DNA from 2 places in the Thalassospira lucentensis genome. Region 1 is predicted to be linked to the other one. Evidence: predicted binding sites of a transcription regulator. Region 1 holds the regulator's gene; the other holds the start of a gene.
The links. Region 1 encodes HrcA, which represses chaperone genes, less so after heat shock. Its sites were predicted from a motif close to GTTAGCACTCNCCNNNGGNGAGTGCTAAC; they were not measured.
Positions count from the first base shown of each region.

Region 2: the regulator HrcA is predicted to act here: its motif matches at 1,823-1,851, upstream of groES (co-chaperone GroES).

Region 1 covers NZ_CP136684.1:1,479,609-1,490,974, reverse strand. Annotated here, with positions in the region: gene R1T41_RS07410 (glycosyltransferase family 2 protein) at 1-286, opposite strand, end outside; gene R1T41_RS07405 (LysR family transcriptional regulator) at 388-1,329, opposite strand; gene R1T41_RS07400 (DMT family transporter) at 1,576-2,520, shown strand; gene R1T41_RS07395 (antibiotic biosynthesis monooxygenase) at 2,562-2,927, opposite strand; gene R1T41_RS07390 (NIPSNAP family protein) at 2,924-3,253, opposite strand; gene R1T41_RS07385 (DMT family transporter) at 3,282-4,205, opposite strand; gene R1T41_RS07380 (ArsR/SmtB family transcription factor) at 4,281-4,988, shown strand; gene R1T41_RS07375 (SRPBCC family protein) at 5,009-5,476, opposite strand; gene R1T41_RS07370 (NAD-dependent deacylase) at 5,509-6,255, opposite strand; gene grpE (nucleotide exchange factor GrpE) at 6,405-7,055, opposite strand; gene hrcA (heat-inducible transcriptional repressor HrcA) at 7,105-8,163, opposite strand; gene rph (ribonuclease PH) at 8,498-9,214, shown strand; gene rdgB (RdgB/HAM1 family non-canonical purine NTP pyrophosphatase) at 9,313-9,909, shown strand; gene hemW (radical SAM family heme chaperone HemW) at 10,022-11,215, shown strand.
Region 2 covers NZ_CP136684.1:4,445,926-4,457,291, forward strand. Annotated here, with positions in the region: gene groL (chaperonin GroEL) at 1-1,412, opposite strand, end outside; gene groES (co-chaperone GroES) at 1,472-1,759, opposite strand; gene rfbC (dTDP-4-dehydrorhamnose 3,5-epimerase) at 2,218-2,769, shown strand; gene rfbA (glucose-1-phosphate thymidylyltransferase RfbA) at 2,790-3,671, opposite strand; gene rfbD (dTDP-4-dehydrorhamnose reductase) at 3,675-4,577, opposite strand; gene rfbB (dTDP-glucose 4,6-dehydratase) at 4,580-5,635, opposite strand; gene glmS (glutamine--fructose-6-phosphate transaminase (isomerizing)) at 5,680-7,503, opposite strand; gene glmU (bifunctional UDP-N-acetylglucosamine diphosphorylase/glucosamine-1-phosphate N-acetyltransferase GlmU) at 7,565-8,908, opposite strand; gene R1T41_RS21440 (HAD-IA family hydrolase) at 9,154-9,837, shown strand; tRNA gene R1T41_RS21445 (tRNA-Val) at 9,917-9,993, shown strand; gene araD (L-arabinonate dehydratase) at 10,157-11,366, opposite strand, start outside.

The sequences.
Region 1 (11,366 bases):
AATCGCCATCGATAAAGATGACAAGTTCACCTTCGGACATGGAAATCGCACCATTGCGCGCGCGCGCAACGCGAAAGCCTGCGTCTTCTTGCCAGAAATGTTTAATAGGTAAAGGGCAATTAGCTGCAAAGTCTTCAATAACCTGACGTGTTTCGAAGCTTGATCCGTCATCTGCGATAATGATTTCAAAATTGCGATCTGATTGATCAGCAAGTGAATATAGGACCAAACGCAACGCGTTAGGCCAATTGTAGGTCGTTACTACGACCGACACCAATGAAGTCATTTCCCCCGAAATTCCCCAACGTCTGTTTTGCTAAAACAACTTGTCCCAACTGTTATTTTCTTACTTATTAACGTGACTACTCAAGCAGGACAATGGACAAGTCAGTTAAAGCTTTTTTCTCTCGACAGTGATGCCGTATGCGGGTTGATCAATTCGCGGATCCAGTTGGCGGTCGCAATTACGGCGGGGTCCTTTTCCCTTGCCGGGCGTATGAGTAGCCGGTACCACCAATGCGATACGAAATCGGGGAAATTAAGCGGTACCAGTTCGCCGCGGTCAACAAAGTTGCGCGCAACGACATCAGTGCTGGCGACGATCCCCTGACCAGCGCGAGCGGCTTCGAGTGCCCAGATGTGATGGCTGAAGGTCCAGCAATCATCGAGCGAGAAAGTTGCCTGATCAAACCAGTTTGCAATTTGGGAAAATTGTTCGCTATCGCTGTCGATCAGCAGGATATCGCGTGGGCCGAGTGAACCGACATTGATATTGCAAGGATCAAGCCCGCGCTTTTCCAGCCATTCCGGCGCGGCAAAAGCATTGTAAATTTCGGGTGTGAGAAGTTCCGTGACCCAGCCATCCAGACCCGGCAAATCTTTTGGCGCGATCTGAAGCGCGATATCAATTTCCAGCGGATCGAGATCATCATCAAATTCGATTTTGCGAAACTGGACAGGGATGTCGGAGGGCATGCGGGCCTGCAGGCCGCCAAGCTCGTTCAGCAAAATCGTCAAGGCAGGGGTTGCCAGTGCACCGATGCGGATTGCCTTTCCCTTGTCCGGGCCAACTTCCCCGGTTATGTCTGCAATGCCGTCCAGTGCCTCGGTGAGGCGGGGCAGTAGCTGTATTGCCGATTTCGTCAGACTTAAACCACGTCCCTTACGGACAAACAGGACAACGCCGAGGCATTCTTCGAGTTGTCGAAGCTGGTGACTGATCGCACTTTGCGTGACATGCAGTTCTTCGGCTGCCGCCTTAACACTTTGGTGGCGGGCGGTGGCTTCAAAGGCGACAAGCGCGCGTAATGGGGGCAGTTTGCGGCGCATCGAACATTTCCGTAGGACAAGGTTTTTATGGTTCGTTCCTGTGTAGCAGGCCTGAAAGTGGTTTGGGGCAAAAAATTCTCATCAATCGCTGAAAAGTCCTCATTCGTATTTTTCAATTTTTGCGGGCACACTGATGAATGAAAAGGGTTTCCGGCTGATCAATAGATAGTCTCCTTGCGCCACCCCGCAGCAGTCTCCCCGTTGTCGGAAACCCCCTTTTTACTTCAGTGATCAGGATCAAAGGTAATGACCGGGACGCTTTTGCGCCTCAGCGGTAATTTTCGCGGCGTTTTATGGATGACAGCGGCGATGGCATCGGGCGTTTTTGTCGATGTCTGTGCCAAGCTGGTATCCCATGATGTGCCGACCGCACAGATCCTAGCCATGCGTGCGGTAACCACAGTGGCTGTATTCTTGGTCATCCTGACGTTTATCGGTACCCGGTCAATCCGGACCAAGCGGCCCTATGCCCATCTGGCGCGCGGGATGTTGTGGTATGGATCGCTGTTTTTTGTGTTCTTTGCACTTCGGCAGATGAGCATTGCCGAGGTTAATGCCTATCTGTTTATTGAGGCATTGCTGACCGTGATGCTGGCGGTTGTGATACTGGGTGAAAAGCTGACAGCGCGCAAAGTGACTGCCACCGTGCTTGGCCTTGTCGGTGTCTGGGTGATGTGTGTGCCGAAGATGGACGGGTTTGGCGTGCCGCTCGGCGTTGCGGCCGCCCTGATCGGGGCATTCTGTTTTTCCGCCCAGACGCTTTTTGCCAAAGTGATGACCCGGACAGAGACGAATTTTTCAATGCTGTTCTGGCCACAGATTGTTGCCATTGTCATCTGGGTGCCGGTCGCGGTTATCATGTGGCAACCAGCCGCCCTTGCTGACTGGCTTTATTCCGCCGGGGCAGGTTTTTTTGCCATTCTGACCAATTATATGGTCCTGCGTGCTGTCCGGGTGGCTGATGCCAGTGTCATTTCACCGGCGGCTTATACGGCCTTGCCGTTTTCAGTGGCGATGGATCTGATCTTTTTTGACATGTTGCCCGTGCCCGTCATTTTTATCGGTGCAGGGATTGTTGTGCTGGCGGTTGCATTGCTTGACTATAAAGGCGGCGCAAAACCGGTACCTGTTGCTCTCGCAGGGCATGACAATGACGATGATGATAGCAAGGTCGCGACGGCAAAGGTTTAGCGCACACCCGGTTATGTCCAATGCGGGTATGCGCGATTTTCTCAGTTGATTCCTGAAGATGTATCGCCATGCAATTTGCGGGAATCGTCCGGTGTTTGCGCACGTTCATGCATTCCGTAGTCACGTATGACATGGGCGACACGCAGCCGATAATCATCGAAAATCCGGTTGCGGCCTTTGCCTTGGGCAATGCGGTGTTCCCCGACATTGCGCCAGGCCATGACGGTCTTTTCGTCGCGCCAGAAGGACAGAGATAAAACTTTTCCCGGTTCGGTAAGGCTTTCAAACCGTTCAATCGAGATGAACCCGTCGATGGTTTCAAGGATCGGACGCAGGTCACCGGCGATCGAGAAATATTCGTCACGGTGTTGTTTGTGGGGCAGGACTTCGAAAATGACGGCAATCATGGCTTGATCAGCTCCGCATGCGGGGTGGAAGCGATTTTGAAGAACTGGCGTTCTTCGCGCAGGATGAACTTTTCGCGTTGGGCGAACTCATAGTTTTCACGGCCCAACGGATCTTGCGACAGGCGTGCACGATAAGCTTCATATGATGCCAGATCGGGCAAATGGTAGACACCATATGCGGTCGAGATCGATCCTTCATGCGGGGCGAAATAGCCGACCAGATCAGCCCCGCAACGCGGGATTGCCTCGCCCCAGTTACGGGCATATTCGACAAAGGCGTTCTTTTTGTAAGGATCGATTTCATAGCGGATGAAACAGGTGATCATTTTCAATTTCCCTGGATAGTTGATCGTTTTACGATTTCGCAGAAGGTGATGTGGATGCCTGCCAGAATGTGCGCGGCAGATTGATGATGGCGACGCCGACGAGCGTGCAGAGGATACCGGCAAGAACCGGCGGGCTTATGGTTTCACCAAGCAACAGGCTGCCAAGCACTACGCCGATCCCGGCACGCAGATAGCTTTGACTGGCAACCCCGATTGATCCGAGCGTGCGCAACAGCCGAAAATAGATCAGCAAGGCAATTGCGGTACAAAAGACCGACAGGGCAAGCGTTGCCAGAATGGCGGGTATTGAAGGTGTTATGGCCCAGGGTTGATCCAGCACCAGACTTGCTGGGACCAGAAAGATGCTGGCCCAGATCATGGTTGCTGCGGCGGTTACCGTCGCTGGCAGGGTATTGAAGCGTTTGCCATAGATCGCAGCCCCGGCATAAAGGATCGCCCCGGTAATAATGGCGATTTGCCCGCCGAGATGTAGCCCAAGCCCGGTAAGCGCACCGGGGCCGACAATCAGCACCACACCTGCAATGCCAAGGCACGCACCGGCAAGACGAAACCGGTCAATCCGCTCATGCCGTGTCAGAAGGGCCGTGATCAGGAATACAAAAACCGGTGACGTCGAATTCAGCACACTGGCGAGGCCGCTTTCGACATGTTGCTGTCCCCAGGCTAGGACGGTCCATGCGCCGAGGCTGTTGAAAACCGACTGTATCAGCAACATGCCGATAACCTTGCCATCACGTGGAAAATGTTCGCCACGCCAGGACATGATGGCAAAAAGAAACAACGATGCGATGCCTACCCTGATTGCGATCAGGGTGACCGGCGGGATATCTGTCAGCGCGATTTTGATAAACAGATACGACGACCCCCAAAGCAGGGCGAGCACAACCAGCAAACCAATTTCAAGGGGCAGCGATATTTTGGACGGTGTCATTCGGATCTCCGGGCAGGGGCAATTCCGAACAGATAACCGATTGCTGGTAGTCAATGCTTCGATTAACATCGAACTATGAAAGAAGGACCCGATATTGCCCGCGTGGCTGCATTGCTTGGCGATCCGGCGCGCGCGAACATGCTGACCGCTCTGATGAGTGGCCGCGCCCTGACTGCTGCCGAACTTGCACAAGAGGCTGGTGTGACGCCCCAAACGGCAAGTTCGCATCTGGCAAAGCTTGAAGCCGGGCAGATCGTTACCCCGCGCAAACAGGGGCGGCATCGTTATTTCACGCTTTCAGGCCCAGATATTGTCGAGGCACTGGAAGTCCTGATGGGGATTGCCAGCCGAGTTGGCCATAACCGGGTGCGAACTGGCCCGAAGGACCCGGAATTGCGCAAGGCGCGAGTCTGTTACGATCATCTGGCTGGCGAAATGGGAGTCGCCCTTTTTGCCGCACTTGAAGAACGTGAACTGATCGCCATTGATCATAATGGTGTGATGCTGACCGATGCAGGGGCGGATTTTGCCGCCGGGTTTGGCATTGATCTTATGGCGTTGCGCAATACGCGTCGGCCGCTATGCCGAGAATGTCTGGATTGGAGTGCACGGCAATCACATCTGGCCGGGGCATTCGGGGCGGCATTATTGAACCGGTTCTATGAATTGGGTTGGGCGCAGCGCAGCCGGGACTCGCGTGTGGTCCGCTTCAGCCCGGAAGGCGAAAAGCAGTTCCACACGCTTTGTGACGGTCAGGAGCCCGCGGCAGGAAGAATCAGTTGAGATGATCCCCTAACCCTGCCTCAAAGGCTTTGGGCGAGTTTTTCAAGCTGATCGGCACAAATGCCCCAACCTTCATGAAAGCCCATTTCCTCGTGCGCCTTTCGGTCTTCTTCGGACCAATGGCGGGCGATTGCGGTGTAACGGGTTTTATCGCCTTCATCGGCAAAGGTGACGATTGCGGTCATGAATGGCTTTGCCGACGGGACCCACGCACTTGTATAGGCGTCGGTCAGGACGATTTTTTCATTTTCAACGATTTCAAGATAGATACCCGGATTGGGGAATTCATCGCCTTCGGGGTTTTTCATAACAATCAGGGTTGATCCACCGGGGCGAACATCCAAGTCGACCCGGGCAATAGTCCAGGGTTTGGGAACAAACCATTGTTTGAGCAATTCGGCATCGGTCCAGCAGCGGAAAAGTTTTTCGCGCGGGGCATCAAGCAGTCGGGTCAGGCTCAGTTCATGTGTTTCCGGTTTAAAATTCATGATGGCGCTCCTCTTCTGATTGAGGAGGTAATTTAACAGCCGATCAGTGACGAGACAAATGATGGAACGATTTCACTGGCAGCCCCGTAGTGGCTGTATTCAAACAATGTTGCACCATTGCTTGGCTCCAGATTGAGTTCTACGGTTTCGGCACCTGATTCCTTGCCGGCCATCTGCACAAAACCGGCTGCCGGATAAACATTTCCCGATGTCCCGATCGAGATGAACAGGCCGCAATCGGCCAAGGCAGTATAAATGCGTTCCATTTCCAGCGGCATTTCCCCGAACCAGACAACATGCGGGCGCAGTCCGCCCGGCTTGGCGCAGGACGGGCAGGGGATGCCCAGATCGAGCGGCTTGGACCAGTTGGTCAAAAGATCACAATGATTGCAGCGGATTTTCAGTAACTCGCCATGCATATGGATCAGGTTTTTTGACCCGGCCCGGTCATGCAGATCGTCAATATTCTGGGTTACCAGAAGCACATCACCCGGCCATTCTGCTTCGAGCCGGGCAAGAGCCAGATGTGCCGCATTGGGTTGAACGGCCGGATCAAGCAAGCCTGCGCGCCGGTCATTATAGAAATGATGCACCAGATCGGGATTATTGATGAACGCCTCGGGGGTTGCGACCTCGGAAATGTCATACCGTGCCCATATGCCATCGGGATCGCGAAAGGTATGCAGGCCGCTTTCCTTTGATATCCCGGCTCCGGTCAGAATGACAATCGCGGCAGCATCAGCGCGCAGAATATCGATAATATCAGGGCGAAGTGGCATGGTGGTTTCCATTTGCAATGTTGCAATTGGCTCAGCCTAGCGCCAGATCGCACAAAATGAAACGGCCCCGCCGCGTCTGTGGCAGGGCCGTTTGTAAAACCCGATCCGCTAAAACCGTTTTGTATTCTGCTTTTTAATCCGCCAACTGATCAGGCGGATGTGTCGATGTTGCTGCCCGGTTCATCGCTTTTTGCGGTTTCCTGACCAGCCGGGTTTTTGGTAACCCCGACCATTGCCGGCCGTAGCAGGCGTCCTTTGAGCACATAACCCGCCTGCATTACCTGGGCGACATAGCCATCGGGATAGGCGGGATTCGGCATTTCGAACACGGCCTGATGCTGGTTCGGATCAAGCTTTTCACCCAGCGGTTCCAGCTTTTCGATGCCATTCTGCTCGAACGCCTTGAGCAGGGACTTTTCGGTCATTTCGACACCGTCAATCAGGGTCTTCATTGCCGGGTCGGCATTGGCATCGTTGCCCGCGGCTTCAAGAGCACGGCGAAGGTTATCGCCAACATCAAGAAGATCACGGGCGAATTTTGTGACGGCATAGTTGCTGGCGTCTTCGACGTCTTTTTTGGCGCGGCGACGGGTGTTTTCCACCTCGGCGGCGGCGCGCAACAGACGATCCTTCAATTCGGCAACTTCGGCCTCAAGTACGGCAACGGGATCAGCATTCGCAGTTTCGCCGCCTTCTGCTTCGGCATCCATCGCCTCTGCTGCGACATCTTCAACGGCAGCTTCGTCTGCGCGAGCAGCGCCGCTCAGATCTTCCGGGTTATTCTTTGCGGTTTCCGACATGGCTAACCTGTACCTTCAATTTGTGTGGCCTGACACGCAGCGCCAACGTTTATCCAATCAGTCGCCCGACCAGCTTGGCGGTGTAATCGACCAGCGGAATGATCCGGGCATAATTGATCCGGGTCGGTCCGACAACCCCGATTGCGCCCACAATGCTGCCTTCGGCATTCTGATAAGGCGAAATCACCATCGAAAGTCCCGATCCGCCGAACAATTTATTCTCGGATCCGATGAAAATCTGCACCCCTTGGGCAATCGTGGTGACATCAAGCAATTCAATCATCTGATCGCGTGCTTCGAGCACATTAAACAGCCGTCTGACAGTTTCGAGCTGTTCGATCGTGTCGATATTTTCAAGCAACTGCGACTGGCCCTTGACGATCAGGGACGAACCCTTGACCCCGCCTGCCCATGTCGCAAGCCCCGCATCAATCAGGCCTGCCGATAATTCGTCAAGTTCCTGTTTGATGCGGTCGCGTTCGAGACTCATCAATTGCCGGGCGTCATCAAGTGTCTTTCCGGCCAACCGGGTATTTAGATAGTTCGACGCTTCTGTCAATGCCGAGGTCGGCAAATCGGGCGGAACATCAAGGATACGATTCTCGACATTGCCAGTTTGCGACACCAGAACGGCAAGAACCTTGCCCGGTGAAAGGGCAACAAATTCAATCTGCTTTAAACGGATGCCATCGGTTTTAGGAGCAACGACAAGCCCGGCACATCGTGACAGGCCCGATAGCATGCTGGTGGCTTCGCCCAGCATCTGATCAAGCGAATAGCCCGCCTGTTCACAATTCTTGGTCAATTGATCGCGTTCGGCATTCGGCAAATCGCCAACTTCCATCAGGGCATTGACGAAAAGACGCAGGCCTTTTTCGCTGGGTAACCGACCCGCCGAAATATGGGGAGCGACCAGAAGTCCCATTTCTTCAAGATCGGACATCACATTGCGGATGGTTGCCGCCGAAAGATTTTCCGACATGCGGCGTGCAATCGACCGCGAGCCAATCGGTTCGCCGGTTTCGACATAGGCATCGACGATCTGGCGAAAGACTTCGCGGGACCGCGCATTCATATCGCCCAATAATGTGTCGTCAAACAGCGCCATGTCCAACCTGTCAAAACCAAATGTGCTGCGTGGAATTTAGTGAGGTGTCAGGCAGGCGTCAATGAAGCTGGCAGATTGGAATGGCTCATCCGATATCCAAAGTTGGACACGGATCAGCAACTTGATCTTGAAACCCGTTGAATTCGTCTCGAATCGGGCTTGGTCACGGTTTTTTCGATCACAGACGGGAGATGTTCCTGCCGGGTTTTTGCCGTTATTTTCCGGGAAACTGCTGGACCTTTGCGGCGATGCTCAGTAGCTTTGGCCGCAATTTCAGCTATCGTTGATCAGCCGTAAAGGCCGATCCGATCCAGAACAAAGAGGTTTAGACCCCATGCGTCCATCCGGCCGTAATTTCGATCAGCTTCGCGACGTTTCCATCGAAACCGGTGTTTCCAAATATGCTGAAGGCTCCTGCCTGATCAAATTTGGGGATACCCATGTGATTTGTACCGCGACGGTTGAGGATAAGGTGCCGGGCTGGATGCGTAATTCCGGCAAGGGCTGGATCACTGCCGAATACGGCATGCTGCCGCGCGCAACCGACAGTCGTATGCAGCGCGAGGCCGCGCGCGGTGGTCAGTCAGGACGTACTCAGGAAATCCAGCGTTTGATCGGTCGTTCGATCCGTGCGGTGGCAGACCTCAAGGGCATGGGCGAAATGCAGATGCGCCTTGATTGCGACGTCATTCAGGCCGATGGCGGTACGCGCACCGCATCAATCACCGGGGCCTATGTTGCGGCCCATCTGGCGTTTCAGGGTGTGCGTCGCCTGGGTTTGATCAAAGAAATCCCGTTGACCCAGCCGGTTGCAGCAATTTCCTGCGGGATTTATCAGGGCGAAGCGGTGCTTGATCTTGATTATGCCGAGGACAGCAATGCCGGCGCAGATGCCAATTTCGTCCTGGCGGGCAATGGCGGCATTGTCGAAGTTCAGGCGACAGCCGAAGATGTGCCGTTTTATCGTTCTGCTTATGACAGGATGTTTGAACTGGCTGAAAAAGGTTGCAAAGAACTGTTTGCCAAACAGCGTGCGGCCATAGGTCTTTAAGGATTTCCTCGGGTGGGGCATTTGCTGTCTCGCCCGGAACTGCATCTGTGTTTCCCACCCGTCCCCGTCTTAACGACCCGACTATCTCAGGCAGCATCATGGCCCGTCGCTTTACGGAAAAAAAACTCGTCATCGCCAGCCATAACAAAGGCAAGATCAAGGAAATCGTCGAATTGCTCGATTCGTTCGGGATCGAAGTGATTTCAGCTGGTGATTTGAACCTTCCCGAACCCGAAGAAACCGAAAACAGCTTTATCGGCAATGCGCAGTTAAAGTCGCTTGCCGCGACCCGGGCTGCGAATTTGCCGGCTTTGTCCGATGATAGCGGCATGGCTGTTTCGGCTCTTGACGGGGCACCGGGGATCTATTCGGCCCGCTGGGCCGGGCCGGACAAGGATTTCGACATGGCGATGGAAAAGGTCCAGAATGGCATTGGCAACCACCCTGATCGACGGGCGGCTTTTATCTGCGCCCTGTCGCTGGCCTGGCCCGATGGCCATGTCGAGAATTTTGAAGGTCGGGTCGAAGGTGAAATTGTCTGGCCGAAACGTGGCGGACATGGTTTTGGCTATGACCCGATTTTCCAGCCGAAGGGTTATGATCAGACCTTTGGCGAAATGGACCCGGCAAAGAAGCATGAAATGAGCCATCGGGCGGACGCGTTCCGCCAGTTGGTCAGGGCTTGCTTCGAGTAAGGATTTGGCGGTTAAGCTGCCTGCATCGAACCTATGCACGCATGGCTGATGTAACCATCGGCGGTGCGTGTTACTTTATCCGTCTTTCCCGCAGTCGAAGATCGAGAACCGCGTGTCCCAAGCAAACGCAGAAGCTGTCCCTTTTGGCATCTATATCCATTGGCCGTTTTGCCTGTCGAAATGTCCCTATTGTGATTTCAACAGTCACGTTGCGGACAAGGTTGATCATGCGCGTTGGCGGGCTGCCCTTCGGGCCGAACTGGCGGCGGGAGCGGCACGTCATCCTGGACGCACTGTTGGGTCGGTGTTCTTTGGTGGTGGTACGCCATCGCTTATGGATCCGGAAACGGCAGGGGCATTGATTGCCGATATCAAAACTTTCTGGCCGGTAACCGATGACATCGAAATTACGCTGGAAGCCAATCCGGGAACAGTTGAAATCAACCGGTTTTCCGCTTTTGCGGCCAATGGCATCAACCGGGTGTCGATTGGTATTCAGGCGCTGAATGACCGCGATCTTAAATTTCTGGGGCGGGTGCACAATTCGGCGGAAGCCATGCGTGCCCTTGATGTTGCGGCCAATGTGTTTGACCGTTTTTCGTTTGATCTGATTTATGCCCGGCCCGAACATGATCGGAAAGCATGGCGTCGGGAACTGCGCGAGGCACTTGATATCGCGCGCGGTCATATCTCGCTTTATCAGCTGACCATCGAACCGGGTACGCAGTTCTATACTCTGCATCAGCGTGGTGATCTTGTGGTACCCGACGAAGATCTTGCGACCGATCTTTATGAAATCACCCAAGAAGAAACCAGCGCCGCCGGTTATGGTTGCTACGAGATTTCCAACCATGCCCGTCCGGGACAGGAAAGCCGCCATAATCTGGTGTATTGGCGTTACGGTGACTATCTTGGTATTGGGCCAGGGGCACATGGTCGCGAAGCGGTTATCCAGCCTGATGGCAGTACTAAACCGATGGCGGTACGCCGTCATCGCGCGCCGGACATCTGGCTGGACCGGGTGGAAAAACAGGGGCATGGCACGCAGGAAGAAATGGCGTTGGCAGCCGATGAACGTTTGATCGAAATGGTGATGATGGGGCTGCGCCTTAATGAAGCCATTCCAACCTTGCGCTTTGAACGGATTATTGGCAAAGGTCCGCGTGAAGCACTGGATTCGGAGAGGCTTGAGACCCTGATCGTTTCTGGCGACCTGGTTTGTGACCTGTCCGGTTTGCGCGCAACCGATCAGGGGCGAAACCGTTTGAACGGGGTTCTTCGATACTTGTTCGACCATTCGGCGTGATGTGTGGGACAGGTGTGAATTTCAGGAATTTTCCTGTGTGTCGTTGCGGTGACCGATTTTAGCGGAATCGTTTCGCAAAACCTTCAAAAAGGTTGTTGACACTGGAATTTGGCAGCGTATATTGCGCCCCGTTCCGGCGGGTTCCGCTGGG
Region 2 (11,366 bases), 1.6 Mb from region 1:
TCAAGCAGCTTGCCAGCGACAACCGCGCCATCAACACCTGCGTTCTGAGCGATCTGACGGACCGGAGCCTGCAGCGCGCGACGAACGATGTCGACACCGATGGTCTGGTCGTGGTTTGCACCTTCAAGACCGTCAAGAGCACGGGTTGCGTACAGCAGGGCCGTACCACCACCAGCGACAATGCCTTCTTCGACAGCAGCGCGGGTTGCGTGCAGGGCATCATCAACGCGGTCTTTGCGTTCTTTCACTTCGATTTCCGAAGCACCGCCGATTTTGATTACGGCAACACCGCCAGCGAGTTTCGCCAGACGTTCCTGCAGTTTTTCACGGTCGTAATCCGAAGAGGTTTCTTCGATCTGTGCTCGGATCTGGCCAACGCGGGCTTCGATCTGTGCTTTCTCACCGGCACCATCAACGATGGTGGTTTCTTCTTTGGTGATGGTGATCGACTTCGCGGTACCGAGCATGTCGAGCGTTACGCTCTCAAGCTTGATGCCGAGGTCTTCGGAGACAACCTGACCACCGGTAAGGATGGCGATGTCTTCGAGCATTGCTTTGCGACGGTCGCCGAAGCCCGGTGCTTTGACAGCAGCGATTTTCAGACCGCCACGCAGCTTGTTGACGACCAGCGTCGCAAGAGCTTCGCCTTCGACGTCTTCAGCAATGATAAGAAGCGGCTTGCCCGACTGAACGGCAGCTTCCAGAAGCGGCAGCAGCGGCTGCAGCGAGGAAACTTTTTTGTCGAACAGAAGAACATACGGGTTGTCGAGTTCGGCAACCATCTTTTCCGGATTGGTTACGAAATACGGCGAAAGGTAACCACGGTCGAACTGCATGCCTTCGACAACGTCGAGTTCAGTGTGCAGGCCTTTGGCTTCCTCGACGGTGATAACGCCTTCATTGCCAACCTTTTCCATGGCTTCAGCGATCATGTCGCCGACTTCACGGTCACCGTTAGCCGAAATGTTACCGACCTGAGCAATCTCATCCTTGCCCGACACTTTACGTGCACGGCCCTGGATGGCTTCGATTACTTTGGTGGTCGCAAGATCAATACCGCGTTTCAGGTCCATCGGGTTCATGCCGGCAGCAACGGATTTGTTGCCTTCACGAACGATTGCCTGTGCGAGAACGGTTGCAGTGGTGGTTCCGTCACCAGCCAGATCGGCGGTTTTGGAAGCCACTTCGCGCAGCATCTGTGCGCCCATGTTTTCGAACTTGTCAGAAAGTTCGATTTCCTTGGCAACCGAAACACCGTCCTTGGTCACGCGCGGTGCGCCGAAGGACTTTTCGATGACAACGTTACGGCCTTTCGGGCCGAGCGTCACTTTAACGGCATCAGCAAGGATGTCGACACCACGCAGCATTTTCGCGCGTGCGTCGGTGGAGAATTTTACTTCTTTAGCAGCCATAATATTCTTTCCTCTCTATGAGACGGATGAACGTGGATTTAAGTCACCAGAAGGCTGACTTATTCCATGATGCCCATAATGTCGGACTCTTTCATGATCAGCAGCTCTTCGCCATCGACCTTGACTTCGGTGCCCGACCATTTGCCGAACAGAACCTTGTCACCAGCCTTGACGTCAAGCGCGACAAGCGAGCCGTCTTCTTTGCGAACACCGGAACCGACAGCGATGATCTCGCCTTCCTGCGGTTTTTCTTTCGCGGTATCCGGGATAATGATGCCACCGGCAGTCTTGGTGTCGGATTCGACACGACGCACCAGCACACGATCATGTAACGGACGGAACTTCATGTTAGACAACTCCGTGTTTAAGTATGGCTCGATTAAGTACAAAACTAACCGGGATGAGCCCGTATTAGCACTCACCCCCGGCGAGTGCTAACAGCATGTATTGAAGCCATCGGAATTTGTCAACAGAAGAGAGCAAAAGGACGCAAAAATGTCATGATTTCAGGGTTTTTCTCGCACTTGCGAGAATTAAATCGGTGCCCTTTGCCCGCGCACCGCGTCATGATCATTTCGGTGAAATATCTCTATCACGCGCGCAGTCTCATGACAAAGGGCAATATTGTGACGTCATTCCTCATATCTGTCATACCCACCCTGGTAGATGCTTTCCGAGATTTTGTTTCAACCAAGGTCCCAAGCATCTTTATAAGTTATGTTAAGTGAGATATTCGTATTGTTGAACATTGGCCCGACCGGAACGCTGGCCTGCGGTTTGCCCCCCCTTCCAAAAAGGTGATTCTATGAAGCTTGAATCTCTGGAAATCCCCGAGGTAAAATTGCTGTTCCCGAAAAAATTCGAAGACGAGCGGGGCTTCTTTTCTGAAACCTATAATCAAGACGTGTTTGCAAAAGCCGGGATTACCCAAGGCTTCGTCCAAGACAATCATTCGCTGTCAAAAACCGCCGGTGTTTTACGTGGCCTGCATTTTCAGCGCGAACCATTTTCCCAGGATAAACTCGTTCGGGTTTTGCGTGGCCGCATCCTTGATGTCGCGGTCGACATTCGCCCCAATTCGCCGACACTTGGCAAATCGGTTATTGCCGAAATCAACGCAGATGACTGGAACCAGATTTTTGTTCCGCGCGGCTTTGCCCACGGTTTTCTGACGCTCGCCCCCGATACAGAAGTTGTCTACAAGGTAAGTCGCCCTTACACCCCATCTGCGGAGCAGACCATTCTCTGGAACGATCCTGATCTTGCGATTGATTGGCCGATGGATGAAAGCCGGTTGGTACTTTCGGCCAAAGATGCCAATGCCATGTCGTTCAAGGACTACCTCAAAATGGTCTGAGACCGAAGCTAAACCCGGGATTACATCCGATGCAGGCTGCGCAAAACGGATCGCAGATAGTCGCGATACGAACTGGCACCAAAAGCATCAATCAGCTTTTCAAATTGACCCTCATCAATTAGGCCTGTGCGTAATGCTATTTCTTCGGGGCAAGCAATTTTAAGGCTTTGCCGCTTTTCTACTGTTTCAACAAAGTTTGCGGCATCAAGCATCGCACCGTGGGTTCCAGTATCAAGCCAGGCATATCCGCGCCCCATCTTTTCCACCTGCAACTGCCCACGTTCCAGATACGCATTATTGACATCGGTAATTTCAAGCTCGCCACGCGCCGATGGTTTTATGGTTCTGGCGATTTCAACAACCTGCGCGTCATAGAAATACATCCCGGTCACGGCATAATTCGATTTCGGCTCTTTCGGTTTTTCCTCAATTCCCTTTGCCATTCCATTGTTATCAAATTCGACAACACCGTAGCGTTCCGGGTCCTGCACATAATAGGCAAAAACCGTTGCACCGGCGGTCTGCCTCATCGCATTGCCCAAAAGCTCGGTCAAACCATGCCCGAAAAATATGTTATCCCCCAGAACCAAGCAGCACGGGTCGTTGCCTATAAAAGTTGCCCCGACCCTAAACGCGTCGGCAAGACCGCGAGGTTCTTCCTGTACCGCATATTCGATCTGGAGCCCCCACCTTTGACCATCGCCCAACAGTTCGCGAAATAACGGCAAATCTCGCGGCGTACTGATCAAAAGAATTTCTCTGATTCCAGCCAACATCAACGTAGTCAGCGGGTAGTAAACCATTGGTTTATCGTAAACCGGCAAAAGCTGCTTTGACACAACCATCGTTGACGGGTGCAATCGCGATCCCGTTCCACCCGCTAGAATGATGCCTTTACGCATTTTCTATCCGCCCGCTTCAAGATTGTTCAAACATGCCGGAAGGCTCTCCGAAATATCGGGCAGCCCATAACCGAAAGTATCGGTAAATTTTTGTGTCGACATTATGGAATAGGCTGGACGCCTGGCAATCGTTGGAAAGGCATCAGAGCTTACCGGATCAATCCTGCAATTTCTTCCGGTCCAGTTTGCCCCAAACTGCTCAACCGCAGCATCATGAATACGTTTGGCAAAATCAAACCACGTCATCTGATTACCGGCAACAAGATGGTAAGTCCCAAATCCGGAGAAAGCCGGATCAACTATCAACGGCAACAATCGCAATGTTGCATTCGCCAGATCAATTGCCGATGTCGGACATCCACGCTGATCATTCACGACCGTCAAGGCATCGCGTTGTGCCATCAATCCCAGCATCGTTTTAACGAAATTCTTGCCAAACGGGCTGTAAACCCAGGCTGTACGGAAAATAAGGTGACGTTTAGCCGCAACCCTAACCGCGTTTTCGCCTGCCAGTTTGCTGGCACCGTAAACGCCAAGTGGCGCGACCGGATCATCTTCCCGATAAGGGTGGTTTGCCCCCCCATCAAAAACATAGTCGGTTGAAAAATGGATCAGTGGAATATGAAGATCGTCGGCAGCCCGGGCCATCATATCAACCGCATCGCAATTGACCTGATAGGCGTTCTCACGATCATTTTCGGCAAGATCAACAGCCGTATAAGCAGCAGCATTGATGACAACATGCGGCTGATTGTCCCGAATTGCCGAAGCAATTATCGACAGATCAGATAAATCACACTTGCTTCGATCCATGAGTATTAAACGGACTTGCGGGAAAGTCGCACCACATAGCGCCAGACTTCGTCCCAATTGGCCGTTTGCGCCAAAGACAAGTGCATTAATCATCACTATTTCACCGTTCCGAGCCGCTCACCTGCATATTTATCTTTCAGGATCGGCTCCCACCACGCCCGATTTGCCAGATACCATTTCACAGTCTGCTCCAGACCGCTTTCAAAGCTGTGTTTTGGTTCCCAGCCAAGCTCGTCGCGTATCTTCGATGGATCAATCGCATACCGCCAGTCATGCCCCGGGCGGTCAGTGACAAACCGAACCTGTGCCTCGAAGTCACTTTTCACAGCGTCGAACTCGAAGCGAGTTACAACGTCAAAGATGCTGCGTACAACCTCAATATTTGCAACTTCGTTGCAACCACCGACATTGTATTTCTCGCCAATTCTGCCCTCAGTCAAAATGGTAAAAAGCGCATCAGCATGGTCTTCAACATGAAGCCAGTCCCGCGTATTTTTACCATCGCCATAAACCGGCAATTCCTTGCCATGCAAAACATTCAGGATCATCAGAGGGATCAGCTTCTCGGGGAATTGATAGGGCCCGTAATTATTCGAACAATTGCTGATAATCACCGGCAACCCATACGTATGATGCCAGGCGCGCACCAGGTGATCCGATCCCGCCTTGCTTGCAGAATATGGCGAATTGGGCGCATAGGGGGTTTCTTCTGTAAAAAGCCCCTCGTCCCCAAGCGAACCATATACCTCGTCAGTCGAAATATGGTGAAATCGAAATTTCGACCTCCTATCGGCAGATAAGCCGTTGAAATAATCCCGTGCTGCTTCCAGCAGTGTGAATGTGCCAACAAGGTTCGTCTGAATAAATTCAGACGGCCCATCAATCGAACGGTCTACGTGGCTTTCTGCCGCCAGATGCATCACAGCGTCGGGCTGAAAATCATCAAATATCCGGTCAAGTTCCGCCCGGTTGCAGATATCCTGCTTCACGAAACGATAGTTGGGTAACGAAGAAACACTTTCAACAGTGCGCAAATCGGCCGCATATGTCAGCTTATCAAGGTTGAGAACCTCGATCTTTTTCTGCCCGGCCAAAAGCCGGCAGACCGCCGACCCGATAAACCCTGCACCACCTGTCACAATGAGTTTCATCAGCCCCGCCCGTTTGTCCGCCTTTGTCGCCCAAAATAACGACTTTATTCCACCGTAACCGACTTGGCGAGGTTACGCGGCTGATCGACATCCGTCCCCTTGTGAACAGCCACATGATAGGCCAGCATCTGTACCGGAATCGTATAAAGGATTGGCGCAACGAAATCGGCAACCTTTGGCAGTTCAACCGTGGCGGATGCCATATCACCAAGCTTCGCAAGCCCCTCTGCATCGGAAAGGAAAATCACCCGCCCGCCACGTGCAGCCGCTTCCTGCATGTTCGATGCAGTTTTTTCAAACAGCTCGTCGGACGGCGCAATCACGATGATCGGTACCGATTGATCGATCAGGGCAATCGGGCCATGCTTCATCTCGCCTGCAGCATATCCTTCGGCGTGGATATAGGAAATTTCCTTAAGCTTGAGCGCCCCTTCCATCGCAATCGGATAGCCAAGACCACGCCCCAGATAAAGCACATCGCGTGCATCTGCGATATTGATCGCAAGCTCGCGGATCTCATTGTCATGATGAAGAACTTCCGCCGCATGTTTTGGCACTTCGGTCAACGCATTGACAATGGCGGCCTCTTCGTCCTTGGCAAGCGTGCCGTTATCACGTCCGATCGTCACCGCAAGGCAGGCGAGAACGGTTAACTGCGTCGTGAATGCCTTGGTCGAAGCCACCCCGATTTCCGGACCGGCATAGGTCAGCAAGACCACATCGCTTTCGCGTGCAATCGTACTTTCCGCCACATTGACAATGGAAACGATCTTCTGCCCCTTGGACTTGGCATAACGAAGGGCCGCCAGGGTATCAAGCGTCTCGCCAGACTGCGAAAGGAATAGCGCAACGCCCCCTTTGGGAAGCGGCGGGCAGCGATAGCGGAATTCAGACGCAATATCGATATCAACGCCCAGTCCGGCGTAACGTTCGATCCAGTGCTTTGCCACCATACCGGCATAGTAGGACGTGCCACACGCGACAATCGTCAACCGGCTGACATCATTAAACGAAAACGGCATATCAGGCAGTTTGATCGTGCGCGTCGCCGGATTGATGAAGGCATGGAGCGTATCGCCAATTACCGCAGGCTGTTCAAAAATTTCCTTCTGCATAAAATGGTTATAGTTACCCTTGCCCATCATGGCCCCGGAAACAGCCGACAGCTTGGTTTCGCGGGTAACGTCATTGTCATGCTCGTCACGGACCTGAACGCCATCGCGGGTCACTTCGACCCAATCACCTTCTTCAAGGTAAATCAGCTTGTTCGTCAGGTGCGACAGTGCCATGGCGTCCGATCCAAGATACATCTCGCCCTCGCCCAGACCAACCGCAAGCGGCGTACCACGGCGCGCACCGAAAATCACGTCATGCTGCCCGGCAATCATGATCACCAGTGCAAAGGCACCCTCGATGCGATGCAAGGTGGCGGCAACCGCATCACGCGGCGATTTGCCCTGATCAAGGAATTCAGACACAAGATGAACGATAACCTCGGTATCGGTATCCGTGGCAAAAACCCGGCCCTTGCTGGAAAGCTCCGCCTTGATTTCCTGATAATTTTCGATGATGCCGTTATGCACCACTGCGACCTTGCCGTCAGTGTGCGGATGGGCATTGTTTTCAGTCGGCACACCATGCGTTGCCCAACGGGTGTGACCAATCCCGACATCGCCCGACAACGGTTGTTCAACAAGACGGTTGGCAAGATTGATCAGCTTGCCCTCGGCACGGCGACGGTCGATATGACCATTCACAAGCGTTGCAATCCCGGCACTGTCATAGCCACGATATTCAAGCCGCTTGAGCCCCTCAAGAATACGGTCGCTGACGCTGTTCTTGCCGATAATGCCGATAATGCCGCACATATTACTGTCTTCCCCGTCGAAATTTTGCCCGTCGCGCGCAAATGCGGCGCGTCAATTACCGTTACTTGCCCAGAAGGGCCTTCATCTTTTCGCGAAATAGCTTGGCCCACCCCGGCTTATCAAGCCTTTGCGCACGCTCAATCACCAGAGCATCGGCCTCGACCGTGCCAGTAATCGTGCTGCCCGCACCAATAATGGCACCCTCGCCTATCGTTACAGGGGCAACCAATGCCGAATTGGAGCCGATAAATGCACCAGCCCCGATATCGGTATGCTGTTTGCGGTATCCGTCGTAATTGCACGTGATGGTCCCGGCCCCGATATTGGCCTTTGCCCCGACCCGGGCATCACCGATATAGCTCAGGTGATTGACCTTCGCCCCATCTTCAACAACAGCCTTTTTGATCTCGACAAAGTTGCCAACCCGGGCACCGGCACCAATTTCCGCCCCCGGCCGCAACCGGGCATAGGGACCGATATCGGCCTTATCACCCACGACACAGCTTTCAAGATGGCTAAAGGCCTTGATCGTCACGTCATCGCCAACCGTAACACCCGGTCCAAAAACCACATTTGGTTCGATAATCACATCACGGCCCAGTTTGGTGTCGCACGCCAGATAAACCGATCCCGGATCAATCAGCGTCGCACCATTGGCCATCGCCGCCTCCCGCAAGCGTTCCTGCATCAGCGCCTCGGCCACGGCAAGCTGGCTTCTGGAATTCACACCAAGTGTTTCTTCCTCGGCGACCTCGACGGCAACGCAACTGTTTCCGTTGGCACGCGCCACCTCGACTGCGTCGGTCAGGTAATATTCGCCCTTGGCATTGGCATTTCCAATTGCTTCAAGGGTTTCAATCATGCTTTCCGCCCTAAAGCACATCACACCGGAATTGCAAAAATTGATCGCACGTTGCGTTTCGTCACATTCCTTGTCTTCAACAATCGCCAGCAACTCGCCATTTCCCGGGTCGGTCACAAGGCGCCCGTAGCCCGTTGGATCTTCCGGGCGAAAGCCCAGAACCGCAACCGCGTGATCGCCATCCTCACGCGCGGCAACAAGGCGCGACAAGGTTTCGGCGGTAAAAAGCGGGCTATCGGCATAAAGCACAAGCACATTGCCCATAAGGCCACGAAGGGCCTCTTTGGCGGCAAGCACCGCATGCGCGGTTCCAAGCCGATCCGTTTGTTCGAATGTCGGATGCGGGGAAACGGCTTCAATCAGCTTGGGCATATCGGGGCCGACAACAACCATGGTTTTGGTTGCATTCAGGTTTGCCGCCGTATCAATTACATGATTGACCATCGGCTTGCCTGCAACCTTGTGCATGACCTTCGGAAGCGCACTTTTCATTCGCGTTCCCATACCCGCAGCCAGAACCACCACACTTAATTCACGCGACATGCTTTAACCCTTTAGTGCCATGCGTTGCACGGCGTCCCCTTTTGTTTCGATCCGACCACAATATGCTCGTCCAAACCTGCCACAACCGATTTGAAGCAACTCCTAACCTATAATCCCCAAAGGCAAAAGCCCCGAAAGAATCACGTTTTGTTACTTCGTGTTAGCAGATGTTACCGTTTGTTAATGGCACCATTTCGGTTAAGGTCCGATAAACTGGTATTCGTTTTCAAAGGCAGCATCGCAAAATGGCAAAATTCATCCTGTTCGATCTTGACGGCACCCTGATTGACGGGGTGGATGATCTGCTGTTTGCGATGAACGAAACCCTTGCCGCCCACGACCTTGCGCCACTCGCCCGTCCCGAGCTCGAAGCCATGCTGGGCGATGGCACCAAAATGCTGACCAAACGCGCGTTTGATGCGCGTGGGCTCACGATTGATGGTCAACAACTTGATGACTACGAAGCCGATTTCACCACGCGTTATATCAGCACCGACTATGCCCATACCCGGCTGTTTGAAAATGCCGAAGCAACCCTTCGCAATCTGGCGTCCGATGGCTGGATCATCGGTCTGGCATCAAACAAGCCCACAGCCCCCTGCAAACGCATTCTTGAAAGGCTGGGTGTGTCCGATCTGTTTGCCGTGATTGCGGGGGGTGATGCAACGGACGTTAAAAAGCCCGATGGCGGCCATTTGACATTCGCCCTTGATCAAGCCGGATATGATCGGGCACGGGGTGATATTGCCATCATGGTTGGCGATCACGCCAATGATGTGAATGCCGCGCGCGATTTTGGCATTCCGGCCATTGCGGTTGCCTTTGAAGTCGATGATACACATGCAAAAAATCTGGGCGCGGACGGGGTTGTTACTGCATTTGAAACTCTGCCGGACGTGATCGGAAAAATCGTCAAACAGGCTGCTTGACACCCCCGGATCACCTCCTTATAACCCCGCGCTACCGACGGAAAACAAGCCACCCAACCGGGCCGCGATTTCCGAATTCGGGCGTATAGCTCAGTTGGTTAGAGCGTTCCCTTCACACGGGAGAGGTCACAAGTTCGAATCTTGTTACGCCCACCATTTTCCCAAACAATCGATCCTTTCACATAATTGCCCGCGCAATCCACCCGCGGGGAAACTGACCGTCTTTATTATGTGTGAAGAACAAAAAACCGGTCAGCAGTTTCCTGCCGACCGGTCGGAGTGCGCAATCAACGCTATCGCGTCTTGCGGGAGATTTGATCTAGTGGCTGTCTTTCGGAATTTCCTTGCCACGATGACCGACGAGGAAGTCGAAATCGGCCCCCTTGTCCGCTCCAATAACGCTTTTGTAATACAGGTACGCATAGCCACTTTCGGGTACCGGCACCGTTGATTTCCAGTTATCAAGGCGCTTTTTAAGCTCCTCGTCACTGATATCGAGATGCAGTTTGCGGTTTGGCACATCCAGCTCGATCATGTCGCCATTCTGCACCACCGCCAACGGGCCACCAGCAGCAGCTTCGGGGGATGTATGAAGGACAACCGTGCCATAGGCCGTGCCGCTCATGCGGGCATCGGAAATACGCACCATGTCGGTAATGCCCTTGCGCAGTACTTTGGGCGGTAGCCCCATATTGCCGACTTCGGCCATCCCCGGATAGCCTTTCGGCCCGCAGTTTTTCAGGACCATGATGCAGTTTTCATCGATATCAAGGTTCTCGTCATAGATCTTGGCCTTGTAATCATCGATGTCTTCAAACACCACCGCACGACCGCGATGGGTCAGGAGCGCCGGTGTTGCCGCCGACGGTTTCAAAACCGCACCATTGGGCGCAAGGTTGCCTTTGACAACCGCGATGCCGCCGCTTTGGGTCAGGGCCTTTTCGAACGGGCGAATGACATCGTCATTCCAGTTCTGCACATCCTTGACCTGATCCCACATGGTGTCGCCCGAAACGGTCAGTGCATCATTATGCAGCTTGCCCGCCTCGCCCAGCGCCTTGATCACGACGGGCAAACCACCAGCATAGAAGAATTCCTCCATCAGGTATTTGCCCGATGGCTGCAGATTCACAATCGTCGGAATATCACGGCCCAGACGGTCCCAATCATCAAGTGTCAGGTCGATGCCAACACGCCCGGCAATGGCGAGCAAATGGATCACCGCATTGGTCGAACCGCCAATCGCACCATTGACCCGGATCGCGTTTTCAAACGCTTCCTTGGTCATGACGTCCGATGGTTTCAGATCATCCTTGACCATCTGCACGATCCGGCGGCCCGTCACATGCGCCATCACGCGGCGGCGGCTATCCACGGCTGGGATCGCGGCATTGCCCGAAAGCGCCATGCCCAATGCCTCGGCCATGCTGGCCATGGTGGATGCGGTGCCCATCGTGTTGCACGAACCGGGCGAACGCGACATGGCGATTTCGGCTTCAAGGAAATCCTCGGTGCTGATCTTGCCAGCC